Regions from separate parts of the Thioalkalivibrio sp. ALJ2 genome, predicted to be linked through region 1. Evidence: riboswitches for the same ligand, from Rfam matches in the RefSeq annotation. Region 1 holds a riboswitch; the other holds the start of a gene.
The links. A riboswitch is a leader RNA that binds a small molecule or an ion and turns the genes downstream of it on or off. The one in region 1 is predicted to bind cobalamin.
Positions count from the first base shown of each region.

Region 2: it holds a riboswitch for cobalamin, as region 1 does, so the genes downstream of both, bluB (5,6-dimethylbenzimidazole synthase) here and F468_RS0104920 (TonB-dependent receptor domain-containing protein) in region 1, are expected to answer to the same signal.

Region 1 is NZ_KB899554.1:1,037,015-1,045,711, reverse strand. Features, by position in the region: gene F468_RS0104930 (cobaltochelatase subunit CobN) at 1-1,804, opposite strand, end outside; gene F468_RS0104925 (cob(I)yrinic acid a,c-diamide adenosyltransferase) at 1,929-2,483, opposite strand; gene F468_RS0104920 (TonB-dependent receptor domain-containing protein) at 2,487-4,331, opposite strand; cobalamin riboswitch at 4,474-4,723, opposite strand; gene F468_RS0104915 (hypothetical protein) at 4,769-6,667, opposite strand; gene F468_RS0104910 (cyclopropane-fatty-acyl-phospholipid synthase family protein) at 6,778-8,016, opposite strand; gene fnr (fumarate/nitrate reduction transcriptional regulator Fnr) at 8,247-8,697, shown strand, end outside.
Region 2 is NZ_KB899561.1:80,704-89,400, forward strand. Features, by position in the region: gene F468_RS0113415 (pirin family protein) at 1-97, opposite strand, end outside; gene F468_RS0113420 (hypothetical protein) at 442-831, opposite strand; gene F468_RS0113425 (ABC transporter ATP-binding protein) at 844-1,698, opposite strand; gene F468_RS0113430 (iron ABC transporter permease) at 1,698-2,669, opposite strand; gene F468_RS0113435 (cobalamin-binding protein) at 2,676-3,578, opposite strand; cobalamin riboswitch at 3,725-3,927, shown strand; gene bluB (5,6-dimethylbenzimidazole synthase) at 4,022-4,732, shown strand; gene cbiB (adenosylcobinamide-phosphate synthase CbiB) at 4,737-5,639, shown strand; gene cobD (threonine-phosphate decarboxylase CobD) at 5,728-6,690, shown strand; gene F468_RS0113455 (cobyric acid synthase) at 6,687-8,174, shown strand; gene cobU (bifunctional adenosylcobinamide kinase/adenosylcobinamide-phosphate guanylyltransferase) at 8,171-8,695, shown strand.

The DNA of each region.
Region 1 (8,697 bases):
CGGTCAGACCCGGGATGCCGGTACGCACCAGGGCCTTGCGCAGCTGTTCGGTGGTTTCGTGTTCGTCTTCACCGGCCAGCGTGGCCTCCCAGGCGGCCTCGTACTGGGCGAGCAGGTCCAGAGCCCGCTCCTGGGCGTCGTGCGGGTAGCTCTCGAGCATATGCCGCAAGTCGCCGACGCCGCTTTCCAACGCGGCTTCCGCCAGTTCGTGCTTGTCCGCGTCCCGGGCCGCCTCCAGGCGTGCCTGCAGGTAGCCGATCGGTCCGTCGACCAGCTCTGCCTGCACCGCGGCGGGCAAGCCGTCGAAATATGCCTGGTACTGATCGCGGTCCAGCGAGGCGACCCGGCCGGCGATCGCGTCCAGCGCATCCGCCTGTTCCGGCAGATTCACCGCACGGTCCTGGATCATGTCCAGCAGGGCCTCGGCATCCTCCGGCACCTCGTCCCCGAGGTCATACCCGGCGGCCTCCAGCCGTTGCAGGATCTCCAGCAGTGATTCCGGGACATCCAGCTTGTCGGCGCCAATGTTCTGGCGACCGGGCGGATGGTTGTAGTACACGACCGCGACCCGCTTGTCTGTGTTGTCCAGCTGGCGCAGCCGGTTCCAGCGCTGCATCCGGTCGGCCAGGGCCTCCACCCGCTCGCCCACCGGTTCGGGCAGCGCCAATCGCACGCCAGTGCGTTCGTCCTGCGTGGGCTCGCCCGCGGTCGCCAGCACCATCGGCTGACTGGCGCCCTGCAATTCCGGCATGGCCACGTGATAGTGGACCTTGTCCCAGGGGATGCCCTCGTGCGAGAGCCGCCACTCGGTCTCGCTCACGTCCGCCAGACGAATCCCCTTGACCACAGGGACATCCAGCTCGGCGAAGGCCTCGGCCACCACCTCGCGGTTGCCACCGCCGCCCACTACGAAGTCCTGCAGGCTGACGATCCCGCTCAGCTCGGCGGGTGCCGCCGATGTGGCGAGGTTCTCGACTGCCTCGCGGCTGGCCCCACCCCAGCGCGCGAGGACCGCGAAGCACTGGGTATCCCGGGCCTCCAGCGCCTCGCAGGTCGCATCCAGAAGCTCGCGGTCACCGGGACGGTCACCGGTATCCAGGTCCAGCACGGCCACGGCCGGCCTGGCATCCAGGCCAAGATCCCCCGGGTCGGCCACCGACTGGCCATCCCGGTAATAGCGGATGGTCTCGCGCGGATCCGGTTCCGGCACGTCAATCGAGTGCCCGCCCCGAGCGGCCAGCCAGCGCATCAGACCCTCCATGTTCTCCGGTGTGCGGCCCTGATAGAACGCACGTCCGGTTAGCCAGTCGGCCTGGTTTGAGAAGCGCTCCTGCTGCCGGGCCAGGTGCTCGCGCGGATCCTCGCCCGCTTCAGGGTTCTCGGTCAGTTCGGTCCGGGCCTCCTCGTCCAGCTCCTCCAGCACCGCCTGGCCGTCGATGCGGGACAGCGCGGTCAGGCGCCGTTCGCTGTTGATTGCAAGGATCGGCGCTGACTCGGCCGGTGCCTCTTCGCGCAGCAGACGTTCGAGACGACCGGCCTGGTCCCCGAACACCGCTGCCACGAGCACCGCGTCGGCATCGCGCCACAACGCCCGGATTGACGAGTCCGACTTGTCCGCCAGCTGCTCAGGCGTGCGCAGCACCACCTCGGCATCCGGCACGGCCTCCAGGAATCGATGCGCACCGGCGGCCACCTCGGGGGCCGAGCGCTCGGAGACGATGCCGACGATCTGGGGCCCTGCCCATACGGGCGTGCTCCACAGGCCGACGATCAGCAGGACCAGGCTGCTTTTCCAGAAGGACATGCGATCAACCTCGAAGAAAATTCGATGGGGCGACGCCACCGGTGCAATGGTGGCGTCGCCAATCCGTTATACGCAGGAAGGTGCCGTGGAAACGGCACCCGAAAACCAGCAACGGCAGATGCAATCAGCCGCGTTTGTTGGCCGGCTGCCAGAGGACTTCCGCGCCGTTCTCGTGACGTGCAAGCACACGGCAGAGCACGAACAGAAGATCCGACAGGCGGTTGATGTAGGCCAGTGAACTCGGCCGCAGCGCCTCATGGTGATTCACCGCCACCAGACGACGTTCCGCACGGCGGCATACCGTACGGGCGATATGGCAGTCGGCCGTGGCCGGGCCACCGCCCGGCAGGATGAACTCCTCGAGCGGCGGCAGATCGGCGTTGAAGCTTTCTAGCTCGACATCGAGCCGCTCGACAGAGGCATCCGGTAGCGCCTGATGCCCCGGCACCGCCAGCTCCGCCCCCAGGTCGAACAGCTCGTGCTGAACCAGGGCCAGCACGCGCCGAACCTCTTCCGGGAGATCGTGGACCAGTACCCGGCCCACGACACTGTTCAGCTCGTCCACGTCACCAAACGCCTCGACGCGGTGGCTGTCCTTATCTACCCGCGAGCCATCCCCCAGGCCAGTCCGGCCTTCGTCACCCGTGCGGGTCGCAATCTTTGACAGTCGATTACCCATGCATCACCTCTGCTGGTAGCGCAGCTTGACGAAAGCGGCCCGACCCGGCTGGTTGTACCCTCCGGCGGTCTCGTAGTCCTTGTCGAACACGTTATTGACCGTCGCCTGAATCTGCCATTCCGGCGCAATCTGATAGCTCGCACGCAGATTGAGCAGGCCGTAGCCGGAAAGGCGCTCGTCGTTATTGGCGTCGTTATACGAACGGCTCTTCGCAATCACCGACCCGCCCATTGAGAAACGCTGAAACTTCCGATCGAGATCCATACGGGCCGTAATGGGAGAGCGTCTCTGCAACTCGTTTCCCGTTTCCCGGTCTCGGGCATCCAGTAGGGTCAGTGAAGCGCCTGAAAGCCATTGGCCAAATTCGTATCGGCCATCCACTTCGACTCCCCGAATTCGTGCTTCCTCAACGTTTTCCGGTGGAGCGAACCCTGCAATCAAGTTTTCAACTCGTGTCTCGAAAGCGCTCAAATCAAGATATCCGGATCCCGCCGAATAACGGGCCCCTATTTCGAAAGTTTCAGATTCCTCTGGATCAAGGTCAGGGTTGCCGCGGAAAAACCCGATGTCAGGATGGTAAAGTTCGTTAAACGTTGGGGCCTTGAATGCTGTCCCGTAAGAAGCCCGCAGTCGCCATGCTTCCGCGACCTGGAATCCCCAGGCGACTTGACCGGTAGTTTTACTACCGAACTGTTCATTGTCGTCGTATCGTAACGAACCCTCCAAAGTATGCCGGCCTAGATCGGCTTGGAGAACCCCAAACCCACCAATGTTGTAGCGGCTGGTCTCCTCATATTCGTCCGTACCGAATCCCTCTCTTAGCCCAGGATCATCGACCTGAATACGGTCCTCACGGGCGTCAACGCCTGCCGTGAGGAACAGCTGGTCCGACAGGACGATTTCGTTCAACCAGTCGATCGAATCACGCTTCGTGTCATAACGCGATGTGAATTCCCCATCCACATAGCGATCATTTTCATCACGTGCATGTGCAACACTCAGCTCAGTATCCCAACGGTTATTCACCGGGATGCGGAACCCCGCACGGAGGGCTGCATGGACAAAGTCGGTGTAGTCATCTCCCTCCGTACTGTCAAACTCTGACTCCCCTTCCGAGTACAGTACGTTGCCGAAAACCTCAATCCCATTGTCTAGTCGATGGGTCACCTTGGTCGCAAGCGAGGTGTTGTCGTAGCCGTCACGGTCATCGTCTCCAACGTCATCCTGCACATTGATGCCGTCGGTCTCGAAATGGCTGAGCGAGAAGCTGTAGTTCGTGTTCTCGGTTCCGCCGGCGACGCCCACACCCGTTTCCCAGGTGTTGAAGCTGCCGCCCCCGACAAACGCGTTGACCCTGGGCGGCCCCTTCTGGCCCTCGCGGGTAAAGACCTGCACCACGCCGCCAATGGCGTCGGAGCCGTAGATGCTGGTACGCGGTCCGCGCACCACTTCGACGCGCTCGATCTCCTCCGGTGGCAGGAACTGCCAGCTTGCCCCGCCACTGGTGGCCGACCCCATGCGCACGCCGTCGATCAGGAGCAGGGTGTGGTCGGAACTCGTGCCACGCGTATAGACCGAAGTAGTCTTGCCAAACGCACTGTTCTGGGAGGTCTCGATCCCGGCGCGGCCCTCCAGCAGGTCGGTGAACTGCTGCGGCTGCAGGCGCTCGATCTCTTCGCGATCGATGACGGTGACCGAGGACAGGGTCTCGTCGACCGTCTGCGCGACGCGCGCGGCCGTGACCTGGACCACGTCGAGGGTGTGCGCTTCGGAATCGGCGTCCGGCGTCTCGGCGAGGACCGGGGTGGTGGCCAGCAGGATGGCCGTGGAAAGTGCTGTGCGTTTCATGTCGTCCGTGTCTCCCGGCGAGCCGCCCGCACGCCGTAAATTCGTCGGGACCACGCAGGCAGGGGGGAGAGAGACACGAGGGGGACCGGGCACAGCCGCTATGCGACCAGGCCCGATCATCCGCCTCGCATGCCCGCCGCATGCCGCGCGATCATTCCCTGGCCGGTCTCCGGGCTGACGAGCGTTCCGGTGCGGCGCCTTCCCGAACGATTCCGTTCAGTGGCGTGTGCCGCGACCATCAGAGGCCGTCATGGCCTCTCGCTCGATTACCGTTGCGGGGGCAGCGTCGGATTCGTCCGCAGGCATCCAGATACCTGTAGCGGGCTCACCGAACTTCCCGTTTAACCCCTCGGCGAGACACGCCGAGGGGCACCAGAAAACGCACGAAAGCCTACACAGTTGGTCAAGAAATTACCAGACCCGGGAAATGCGCGGCGTCAGGATCGCTGGGCCTCGGCCTGCACATAACGTGCGCCGCTCTTGAGCAACCGCCCCCAGGACTTGTCCTGCAGCATGGCGTCAAATTCCGGCGACCGTTCGGCACGCAAAGCCACCGGCGCCGCCTGCGCGCCCTCCTCCACCGGATGGGCGGCCAGCATCTCCAGGCGGTCGGGATTGGCGCCATATTGCCGTACCAGGAAATCACGCATGGAGTCGGACAGCGGCAGATGGTAGATGCGCGTCAGACGCAGGGCCAGCCATTCCGCCATACGGCTGAGATCCTGACGCACCATACGCACCATCGCCGAACCCAACCCCGCCTTGGCATCCGCACTCATGCCGACGTACAGGCCTCCGAGATAGGCGGCGGGATTCGCATAGATCGCGCGCTGGATACTCGGGTTGGTCAGGTCGACCAGAGGCTCCAGAATCAGTGCGAGCTGGATGCCGATGCGCTTGGCGGTGTCCGCATCCAGTGGGTGCCCACCAAAGTAGAACAGGTCGCCCTCGCGCCGGATGCCGAGCTCGGACAGGTACTCACAGAACCGGTCGGCCAGGCGCAGCTTCTGGTCGTCCGCCAGCTCGATCACCTCCTCGCTCACGCGGATACCGCGCGCACTGCGCTTGAACCAGCTCTGCTGCCCCTTTCTCTCGACCTGCTGTCGTCGCAGCGCCTCCCAGCGCTCGACCGCGGCGGTATAGCGACTCTGCGCCTGCATGAGCTGGTCCCGCGCCGCGCGCAGGTCTTCGACATGACGCAGCGCCCGCCCCAGCAGGCGGCCTTCCGGCGAATTCACAGCGGGGCGGGACTGTTCCAGTTGCGAAAGTGCATCCAGCACCTCGCGCCCGATACCCAGAGTCGGCGAACGCAGGACCTGCGGATCCAGGCCACTGGCCGGGCTTTGCGCCAGCAACATCGCGAGCGAGCGCAGGCGACTGATCACACCCGCCTGAGCGACGCGGAAACGGTTGCCCTGATACTCCAGCCGATCCAGCGCATGCCCCAACCGCCAACCACCCGACCATTCGAAACTCAGCCGCCGGATCTGCCGCCCGTTGACCATCTCGAAGGCCAGTACAAACATGGCCTGCGTATCATCCAGTGTGCAGCGCGACAGGTCATCCGAGTCCGCCGCTGAAAACAGGCGGTCCAGAAATTGATCGATCCGCCGGACGCCATCCTCACGGGTTGGCGCGACGCCCTGAAGCCGGTCGCGCAGCGGATCCGCCAGTTCGGAGGCATCGTGGTGCAGTTTTTCCAGCGCGGCCAGACGAGCATCCGCAGTGGCATCCACCAGATCCGCGACGCGCGAGCGCAGCCCCAGCCGACGGTAGATCTCGATCTGCTCGGCCGCTGCTGCGAGGCTGGTATCGCCGGTCATCTCGCGCACCGCGACCGCGACGCCTTCCGGCGAGATATCCACCTCATGAAGCAGAACCTCGGCGGCCTTGCGTCGCCGCATGTCCGGCGCCATCTCGGCCATCGCCAGGTCGCGGGTCACGAACAGCAGGTCCGGCAAAAAGTCGATCGTATTGCGCAGCTGATCGCGTGAGCGCTCCTGCCGCTTGCCCCGCGTGGCATCGGCAATAAACCGCGCCAGCAGGCCAATCACCCCGAACAGCAGCGTGTAGACGGCAAAAAAGATGAAATTCTGGGCCGGGGCGGCGTGGCCAAAGCCCAGGAAATAGCCCCCCTGCATCGCGAGGAAGGTCACCGGGCCGGCCGCCCACAGCAGCTGCAGCATGTTGAGCGACCAGGGCACCTTGCGCGCGGTCGCCGCGACCTCGGTGATCCGGCTGCGTCCGGCCGCCTCGATCAGCACATGGTCCTGGCTCGGACTGGCGGCCTGGGGGGCCTCCTGCCGCTGTTGCCGCTTGCGAAACCTGCCAAACACGCGTCGTCCCTGCCCCCTCAGCGTTTCCGTGAAGTGTAGGGAAAACAGACCGGTTGCGGGTGCCCGGTCAGGAAAAAATGTTCAGGGAGCCAGGAAGTAGTCCGCAATCCCTACGCAGCACTGCGACCCCGGACTGCCGCCTCCCCCGGCGGCGTCGAAACCACCTTGGGCGCCTCGTCGGCATACAGATAGTCGCGGGTGAGCGGCACGGCATCCTGCTGTTTGGCCACCTGGATGTGGAACACCACCTGGCGCCACCAGCGGAAGGTCGCCTCGCAACTGGCCAGATAGAACTCCCACATGCGGCAGAAGCGCTCGTCGAAGTGGCCCACTGCCTCGGCACGGATGTTCTGGAACCGCCGATACCACTCGGCGAGCGTCTCCGCATAGTGCAGCCGCCAGAACTCGATATCGGTGGTATGCAGCGGGGTCGGCTCCAACGCCTCCATCACCTCGGACAGTGCCGGGGTATAACCGCCAGGGAAGATGTACTTGCTCAGCCAGGGGTTGGTGGTCCCCGGAGGCCCCTGGCGGCCAATCGTGTGCAGGACGGCCACGCCATCGTCCTTGAGCAGGTCGTTCACCCGCTGGAAGAACGTGCCGTAATTGGGCACGCCGACATGCTCAAACATGCCGACACTGACGATCCGGTCGTACTGGTCGTCGTGTTCGCGGTAGTCCTGATAGAAAAAGCGCACGCGATCGTCCAGCCCGCGGCGCTTCGCCTCGGCCTGGGCCACTCGCAGCTGCTCCCGGGACAGGGTGATTCCGTCCACCTGGACATCGGCGTTCTCGGCCAGGTGAAAGGCCAGCCCACCCCAGCCGCAGCCGATATCCAGCACCCGCTGACCGGGCTCCAGCACCAGCTTCTTGCGCAGCATCGCGCACTTGGCCTGCTGGGCCTCCTCCAGGGTCATGTCCGGGCGCTCGAAATAGGCACAGCTGTAGAACATGCCTTCGTCGAGAAAACGGCGGAACAGCCACTCGTCCACGTCGTAATGATGGGAGATGTTCTGGTAGCTGCGCGCGATACGGTTGCCCTGCTCGAGGACCGCGCGAAACATGCACACCAGCGGGTGCACACGACGCTGGAATCTGGGCGCGAAGTTGCGCATGGCCACATCCAGAAACACCCGGATGCCCTCGGGACCCGGCGACCAGAGCCCGTCCATATAGGTTTCGCCCAGCTGAAACCCGGGATCTCGCGCGATGCGCTTGAGGGCCGCCCGATCATGGACCTGCAGCGTGATCTCGGGTGCCCCCTGCCCGAAACGGCGCTCGCTCCCGTCCGGCTCGCGCAGGATCAGCGTGCCGTGGTGCATGTATTCGTTCAGCATCCGTTCGATCATTGCGTCCCTTCCCATGCGAATCGCCTGCTATATTAAACAGAGTCTAGATATCGCACTCGCTCCGCCGCAAGCCTCTGAATTGGCTGATCCCTGCCACTCCAAAAGGTTCCACACTCACAATACCGGAATTCCTCATACGGGCAACCTCTATACGGGGGCCTCACACACCTTCCCTCACGGGGGCCTCACACACCTTCCCTCACCGATGGCAAAACCGCTAACCTGAGCACATGACACTGCGCCCGACCCAAGCCTGCGAACACTGCACCCTGCGCCAGCTCTGTCTGCCGATGGGGCTGCCACAAAACGAACTCTGGCAACTCGACGAGATCGTGCAGCAACGCCGTCCGATCGAAAAGGGGGCCTTGCTGTTCGGCATGGGCGAGCGCTTCGACACCCTGTTTGCCGTACGCACCGGGGCGTTGAAGACCGTTCTGATCGGCGACGACGGTACCGAGCAAATCACCGGCTTCGCCCTCGCAGGCGATCTGCTGGGGCTGGATGCGATCCACTCCAGAAAACATCCGGTCAGCGCGGTCGCCCTCGAATCCACCAGTGTCTGCGCAGTCCCGTACACCCATGTGGACGACCTCGCCGGCAGGCTTCCGACATTCCGCCAGCACATGATGAACGTGATGAGCCAGGGGCTGGCTCAGGACGAAAGCCTGCATGCCCTGCTCG
Region 2 (8,697 bases), on a different contig from region 1:
GGCCGCCGCGAAAGTCATGGATGCGGCGAATCTTCACACCCGCGCCGTCCTGGGTCGGGTGGGCTGTGCGTACGCTGTCCGGCGGTGTGGGGGTCATGACTTCTCCTAGGGAAACACTGATAAATGTACACGCTCGCGCTCGAGTTGCTTTTGCGTGCGAACAAGGCGCGGTGACCGCCGTGCAGTCATTCTGCACAAGGGAGCCGCAACGCCGTGCGCGCGCAAAAGCGACTCGAGCCCTTGCATTCAATGGCTTGTGGGGTTGGCACCCCAGGTTCCCCGATCCTGCGTTGCGGCCCTTGCCGGTAGAACCACTACCGGCTGCGCACCGCGCCTTGTCTCGGAGAACCTGGGGTGCCAACGCGAGTGTGTACATTCATCAGTGTTTCCCTTGATTAACCCTGCAACCATACCGACCATAAAAGCAAAAGAAAATTGCAGTCAGGGCCTGTCATGGGGCGGTTGCAGCGATGTCAGCTCCAGCCAGCTATCGGCAAAGAATTCAAGACTCTCCACGAAATCCGGGTCGTGTTCCTGGCGGTTGATGGTCAGGTGCAGCATGACCGCCTCCGGCTTCGGCGGATGCCCGGTCGTCAGGGTCCAGGCGAGGGCGTTCGGGCAGCTCGGCAGGGTGAAGCGCACACCGCCATTGATGCACTCGCGCCGGACACGAAACTCGCCCCACAGGCAGTAGACGACGCCGGCATCGGGCCCGGTCTCTTCAACAAGGGCGTCAATGGCGGGGCAAAGCCGGGGCAGGGCCGGTACGGTCAGCTCGGCCTGCAGGGAATCGGCGACAGCTTGCAGGGGCAGGGTGCGAAAGAATTCCACCGGGATTCCTCGTTACGGGATGGTCGGCATGAAGACCGGCTGGCCGTCGATCTCGCCGGTGCTCAGTGGCTGGTTGTACAGCCGTTCCAGCGCGGAGGGCACCAGCATGGTTCGGGTGGGGCCCCAGCAGGCCTTTCCGTCGGGGAACATCAGCAGGAGGTGATCGCAGTAGCGTACCGCCAGGTTCACGTCGTGCAGCACCAGGATCGCGGCGCGGTTGTCCCGGGCGATGCCCCGTATATGGTCCAGCACCGCCACCTGGTGGTGCAGGTCGAGCTGGCTGGTGGGCTCGTCCAGCAGCAGGAGCCGCGGGTTCTGGGTGAGTACGGTGGCGATGGCCAGGCGCTGGCGCTCGCCACCGGACAGGGTATCCACCAGGCGGTGCTCCAGTTCCGCCAGATCCATGCGGGCCAGGGCGGCGCGGGCCTGGGCGTAGTCCTCGGCGGACTCGATGTCCCAGGGCCGCAGGTACGGGTGGCGGCCGATCAGAGCCGTCTCCAGTACTGTTGCAGGGAAGCCGTCGTGGTGCTTCTGAAACACCAGGCCCAGCTCGCGCGCCAGATGCGCTCGCGAGTATTCAGGGAGCGGGCGGCCTTGCACATGGATCTCTCCGGTGCGGGCCGCGCGCAGCCCGGCCAGGGTATGCAGCAGGGTGCTCTTGCCCGCGCCGTTCGGGCCGAGGATGCCCCAGCACTGTCCCGGGTTGATGGTCAGGTCCAGGGGCGAACCGCTGGCGCGTTCCGGGATGTCGATGACCAGATCGTGGGTGGCCAGCAGGGTGTCCGGCCCTGGCACCTCGTGCACGCTCTCGGTGCCGGACGCGTGTGGATCGCCGTGGAGTTGGGGATCGGCGGTGTGCGGAGGCATCAGCGGCTCCGGTACAGCAGGAACAGGAACACGGGGACGCCCAGCATCGCGGTGATCACGCCGACGGGCAACTGCTCCGGGGCGATCATCGTACGGGCGAGGGTGTCGGCCAGCGTCAGTAGGATGCCGCCGCCGAGTGCCGAGGCCGGCAGGATCACGCGCTGGTCGTTGCCGAAGATCAGCCGGAGCATGTGCGGCACGATTAGTCCGACGAAGCCCACCGCACCGACCTGCATGACCGCCGTGGCGGTGATCAGTGCCGCCGCGACGTAGATCGTCCATTCCACCGGCCGCACGGCCACGCCCAGTGCGGCCGCCTGCATCGGGCCGCGCGCCAGCACGTTCAGCGTCCGTCCCAGCGGCAGGGCCAGCAACACGACCAGCACCAGCACACCCCAGGCGGGGTAGGGGTTGCGGGCGTGGGAGACATCGCCCATCAGCCAGTACAGCATCCCGGGCAGCTCCGCGGTCGGGCTCACGGCGAGCAGGAAGCTGATCACGGCGCCCCAGCCGGCCGCCACGACCACGCCGGTCAGCAGCAATCGGGTCGGCGTCCAGCTGCCGGTGCCGTGCGCCAGGCCGAACACGATCACCGTGGACAGCAGCGCGCCTGCGAATGCGGCGACCGAGACCGAGAACATCGACAGCCCCGCGAGCATGGCCAGCAGGGCACCCACCGAAGCCCCGCCGGAGAGGCCCAGCACATAGGGATCGGCCAGCGGATTGCGCAGCAACACCTGCATCAGGGCACCGGCGACGCCCAGCAGCCCGCCGGCGGCGAATGCGGCCAGGGCGCGTGGCAGGCGCAGTTCCAGTACCAGCGTGTTGTGCAGGCGGCTCCCTTCGCCCTGAATCACCGCGAGCAGGTCGCCGGGGGCAATGGCGACGCTGCCATAGGCCAGCGCGATCAGGATCGCAAGCAGCGACGCCGGGAGCAGGACCCCCGTGGCGAGGAGGAAGGAGCGCGTCACGGCTGGTCAGTCGTCCCGGCGTGAACGGGCCCGTTCCAGCTCTTCGCACATCAGCCGGGTCCCTTCGGCAATCCGCGGGGTGTGACGCTGGAGCAGCGACGGCGGGATAAAGAACAGGTTGTCGCGCTGCACCGCAGTCATGTCCTCCCATTGTTCCCAGGCAATTACCCAGTCCGGCCGGTCTTCGCCCATGCCGCCACCGATGATCACCTCCGGGTCGGCCTCGATCACGGCCTCGCGGTCCATGCGCGGCACCAGGCGGTCCAGGTGACCGAACACGTTCTTGCCCCCGCACAGGCGGATGGCCTCGCCGATCAGGTGATCGTCGTTGACCGTCATCAGGGGCTGTTCCCAGACCTGGTAGAACAGCGGGACCGGGTCACGGTCGGAATAGTCCAGCCGCAACGTCTCGATCTCGTCGAGAAAGGCCTGCACCGCCTCCTCGCCGCGTTCCTCGGTACCGGCCAGCTGCGCCATGCGACGCATGCTGGAGGCCACGCCCTCGAAACTGCGCGGTTCCGAGACATAGACGTTCAGCCCCAGATCGCGCAGGCGCTCGATCTGCGAGCTGGAGTTGCCACTGCGCCAGGCGACCACCAGGTCCGGGTCCATCTCGACCACGCGTTCCAGGTCGATGCGGCTGTAGCCACCGACTCGCGGGATCATCTCCGCCTCCGGCGGGAAGTCGCTGTGATGCGTGACGCCGACCAGCTGCTCTCCGGCGCCGACGGCGAACAGGACTTCCGTGATGTGCGGGGCCAGGCTGACGATACGTTCGGCGGGCCGGTCGAGCGTGACCTCGCGATCGTCATCGTCGGTCACCGTGACCGGTTCGGCCAGTGTCGGCCCCGCGCACAGGAGTAGCGCGGCAAGGGCCGTTAACTGGCGTTTGAGGGAAGTGAAAGTCATTAAAAATCCGAATGTTGTGGATTGTTCGTAACGTAAACAATACCGTGTTTTCGGGGCGCCGCACGGGCAGCGAAAGCGCCTCATCATAGCAGCAAGGGCAAGATGGTTTGGTGCCCAAATTGGTCGGGGGCACCCTGAGCGCGTATCATGCTCCGCTTTCGTCAGGTGCCTGCAGTTGGCAGGTGAAACGGGAAGCTGGTGCAAGTCCGGCGCTGCCCCCGCAACGGTAAGCGAGCGGTAAATCGCTCGGCAGACTGGCCACTGGGTCCTGTGCCCGGGAAGGCGTCTGCCGGTCGGCATCCCCCGACGCTCGCAAGCCCGGAGACCGGCCTGGCGGTGATTCATCCTGCGACCGTGCGGCGGGCAACGGTCGAGGGCGCAGGTGCGTTCCTAAAAGCCTGTTCCTTCGTGTCTTCGCCGCGCCGTCGCCTCGACGGAACCTCATGACGGCCCCAGCTCCCAACCAGTCAGAAGAGAATCCGAACGCGTTCGCCTCGGCGGAGCGCGCAGCGGTCTATCGCGTGATCGGCGAGCGCCGGGACATGCGGCATTTCCGCCCGGACCCGGTGGACCCCGATACCCTGCGGCGCCTGCTGGAGGCCGCGCACCAGGCGCCCAGCGTGGGCTACATGCAGCCCTGGCGCTTTCTGCGGGTGACCGACGCGCGGCTGCGCGATGCGTTGCACGGGCATGTGGCGGCGGAGCAGACACGCACGGCCGAGGCCTGCGGCGAGCGTGCCGCCGAGGTGCACCGTCTGAAGCTCGAAGGCATCCGCGATGCCGGCGAGCTGCTGGTGGTCGCGTTGACCGATGGGCGCGAGCGCTACGTGCTGGGTCGGCGCACCATCCCGGAGATGGACCTGTGCTCCGCCGCGTGTGCGATCCAGAACCTGTGGCTCGCGGCCCGGGCCGAGGGCCTGGGCATGGGCTGGGTGTCGCTGTTCGACCCGGACTGGCTGGCCGGGGAGCTGGGGATGCCGAAAGGGGCCTGGCCGATCGCGATCCTTTGTCTGGGTCATGTGGATGCGTTCTACGAGCGGCCGATGCTGGAAACCGAGGGCTGGGATCAGCGACGGTCGCTGGACGAACTGGTGTTCGAGAATCGCTGGGGCAGCCGTACCGACGCACCCGGCGGTTCCTCAGCGAGTGGATGACCCGATGCTGATCGCGTTCCTCACGCTGCTTGGTGCGCTGGTGCTGGATCGCCTGATCGGCGATCCGCGCCGCTGGCACCCGCTGGCCGGGTTCGGGCTGCTGGTCCAGCGCCTGGAGGCCCGGTTCTACCGCGATGGTCGGGCCCGCGGCGCGCTGCTTCTGGCCGTCCTGGTGGTGCCCTTTGTGCTGCTGACGGTCTGGTTGCAGCAGCTCCTGCCGGTCTGGCTGGTAGGGCTGCTGGTACTGGCGTTGGCGCTGGGCTGGCGCAGCCTCGACGAACACGCCGAGCGCGTGGCCCGGGCGCTGGAGGCCGGCGATCTGGGCCAGGCGCGGCAGCAGGTGCAGATGCTGGTCAGTCGCGACAGCGAGGCCCTGGATGTGGCAGGGGTCAGCGGCGCGGCGGTGGAGTCGGTACTGGAGAACGGCAACGATGCCCTGTTCGGCACCATTTTCTGGTTCCTGGTGGCCGGTGCGCCGGGGGTGGTGCTGTATCGCCTGGTGAACACGCTGGATGCGATGTGGGGCTACCGCAATGCGCGTTACACGCGCTTTGGCTGGACCGCGGCGCGGCTGGATGACCTGCTGAACTGGGTCCCGGCGCGCATGACCGCGCTGGCCTATGCCCTGGCCGGGCGCACTCGCGATGCCCTGCAGTGCTGGGGCGAGCAGGCCGCGGCCTGGAAGAGCCCGAACGCTGGGCCGGTAATGGCCGCTGGGGCGGGCGCACTGGGGCTGGTGCTGGGCGGTGCCAGCCAGTATCACGGCGAGCGTCAGTGGCGTCCGCGCCTGGGGATGGGCGCGGCACCGGATGCCGCCGGCATCCGTGCGGCGATGGGGCTGGTGGATCGGGCGCTGGCGCTGTGGATGGGCGTGCTTGTCATCGGGGTGAGCCTTGCGATCTTCTGAGCTGAACAGAGCGCGGCCGGCACCGACCGGGGCCGTGCTAACCCAGGTGCATGGTGGCGGACTGCGCGCAGCTGCCAGGCATTACGGGGTGGCGCCGGAGCAATGGCTGGACCTGTCTACCGGCATCAACCCGCACGGCTATCCGCTGCCCATGCCCCCGGCGGACGTCTGGGCGCGCCTGCCGGAGCCCGACGACGGTCTGGAGGTGGCCGCGGCGCGGTACTACGGCTGCAAAGGGCTGTTGCCCCTGGCGGGCTCGCAGGCGGCCATCCAGCTGCTGCCACAGCTTCGCCCAGCGGCTGCTCGGGTTGGCCTCCTCGCGCCCAGTTACAACGAACACGCGCGGGCCTGGCGCATGGCCGGGCATCGGGTCGAGGCGCTTCCTGCGCTTGGCGACGCGGCGCCGGCCGCGATCGAGGCACGCCTGCCGCAGCTGGATGTGCTGGTACTGGTCAACCCGAACAACCCGACTGGACTGCGCGTGACCGTGGAGACGCTGCTGCGCTGGCATAGGGGGCTTGCGGCACGCGGCGGCTGGCTGGTGGTGGACGAGGCCTTCATGGATACCAGCCCCCGGCACAGCCTGTTGGCGGCCGACCCGGGCACGGACCTGGGCCCGGGGCTATTGGTGCTGCGGTCGCTGGGCAAGTTCTTCGGTCTGGCCGGGGCGCGGGTCGGATTCCTGGCGGCGGAGCCGGCGCTGCGGGCGGCGCTGGCGGAGCGGCTGGGTCCGTGGGCGCTGTCCGGCCCGGCGCGCTGGGCGGCCACCCGAGCGCTGGAGGATCGCGCCTGGCAGGAGCAGACGCGCGCGAACCTGACCGCGGCGGGTGCGCGGTTGGAAGAGCTGCTGCGGCGGTACGGAATCGCTACCGAAGGTGGCACCGCACTGTTTCGCTGGGGGCGCCGCGATGATGCGGTCGCGGTTCAGGATGCGCTGGCGCGACAGGCGATCCTGGTGCGGCGTTTCGACGACCCCGCCAGCCTGCGTTTCGGGCTGCCGGGCGACGAGGCCCAATGGCACCGCCTGGAACAGGGACTGGAGGCGTTGTGAGCGCGACCACGCTGATGGTGCAGGGGACCACCTCGGATGCCGGCAAGAGCGTGCTGGTGGCCGGTCTGGCGCGGGTGCTGCATCGCCGTGGGCTGTCGGTGGTGCCGTTCAAGCCGCAGAACATGGCGCTGAACAGTGCAGTGACCCTGGACGGCGGCGAGATCGGGCGCGCCCAGGCCCTGCAGGCCGCCGCCTGCGGCCTGGAGCCGCATACCGACATGAATCCGGTGCTGCTCAAGCCCAGCTCCGATCAGGGGGCGCAGGTGATCATCCACGGCCGTCCTGCGGCCGAGCTGGATGCTCGTGCCTACCATGACTACAAGCCCGTCGCCCGCGAGGCCGTGCTGGCCTCGCATCGACGGCTGACCGCGCAGTATGCGCACGTGCTGGTGGAAGGGGCGGGCTCGCCGGCAGAGATCAACCTGCGCGCAGGCGATATTGCCAACATGGGGTTTGCCGAGGCGGTGGACTGTCCGGTGATCCTGGTCGCGGATATCGACCGTGGCGGCGTGTTCGCGCATCTGGTCGGTACGCTGGCGTTGCTGAGCGCGACGGAGCGCGCGCGGGTGCAGGGCTTCGTGATCAACCGCTTTCGCGGCGATATCTCGCTCCTCCAGCCGGGACTGGACTGGCTGGAGCAGGAGACCGGCAAGCCGGTGCTGGGCGTGATCCCGTATCTGCACGGGCTGTACCTGGACGCCGAGGACGCCCTGCCGCGCGAGGCGGTGCCGGAAAAGGCGGTGGATGCCCTGAAGGTCGTCGTGCCGGCCCTGCCGCGCATCTCCAACCATACCGATTTCGATCCGCTGCGCCTGCACCCGGGTGTGGACCTTCGCTTCGCCGGCCCGGGCGAGTCGCTGCAGCCGGCGGACCTGGTCATCCTTCCGGGGTCCAAGTCCGTGCGCGACGACCTCGCCTGGCTGCGCGAGCAGGGCTGGGAAGACGAGCTGCAGCGCCATGTGCGTTATGGCGGCAAGGTGCTCGGGATCTGTGGCGGCTTCCAGATGCTGGGCCGGGCCGTGCACGATCCTGACGGCGTCGAGGGCCGGCCGGGCTCCACGCCGGGGCTCGGCTGGCTGGACATCGAGACGCGTCTAGCACCGGAAAAGCGCCTGGAACGTGTTCACGGGAACCGTGTGCTGGGCCAGGAGACCCGCGTGGAGGGCTACGAGATTCATGCCGGTGTGACGACCGGGCCCGGGTTGGATCACCCGCTGCTGGAGCTGCAGCATGGCCCGGACGGTGCGCGCAGCGAGGACGATGCCGTGGCGGGGACCTATGTCCACGGGGTGTTCGATACCTCCGCCGCAGCCGAGGTCCTTTTGCACTGGGCCGGCATGCGCAAGGGGAAGGAGCACGGCGAAGACCTGGCGACCGCGCGCGAGCGCGGCCTGGAACGCCTGGCCGATACCCTGGAGACGCATCTGGACCTGGGGCGCATCCTCGCGCTGCTGCGCGCAGGGAACACGGAGACCGTGACATGAAGACGCTGGTGCTCGGCGGAGTGCGTTCCGGCAAGAGCCGACTGGCGGAGCAACTGGCCGATGCCAGCGGCCTGCACGTGACCTATGTCGCCACCGCGCGTGCCGACGACGCCGAGATGGCACGCCGCATCGAACGCCACCGCGCCGACCGGCCCGGTGACTGGGACCTGATCGAGGCCGATACCGGCCTGGCCGCCGCGCTGGAAGAGGCCGCAAGGCCAGATGAATGCCTGCTGGTGGATTGCCTGACGCTGTGGCTGACCCAGCTCCTGTGCACCGAGGACGAGGCCCTGATCGAACGCGAGCGGGAGGCCCTGATCGCCACCGTGCCGCGCCTGCCGGGCACCCTGGTGTTCGTCTCCAACGAGACGGGCATGGGCATTACCCCGATGGACGCGCTGTCCCGCCGCTTCGCCGACGAGGCGGGCTGGCTGCACCAGCGCCTGGCCCCCACGATGGACCGCGTCGTGCTGACCGTCGCCGGCCTTCCTCGTGTGCTCAAGGGTGAACCGCTGGAATGAAT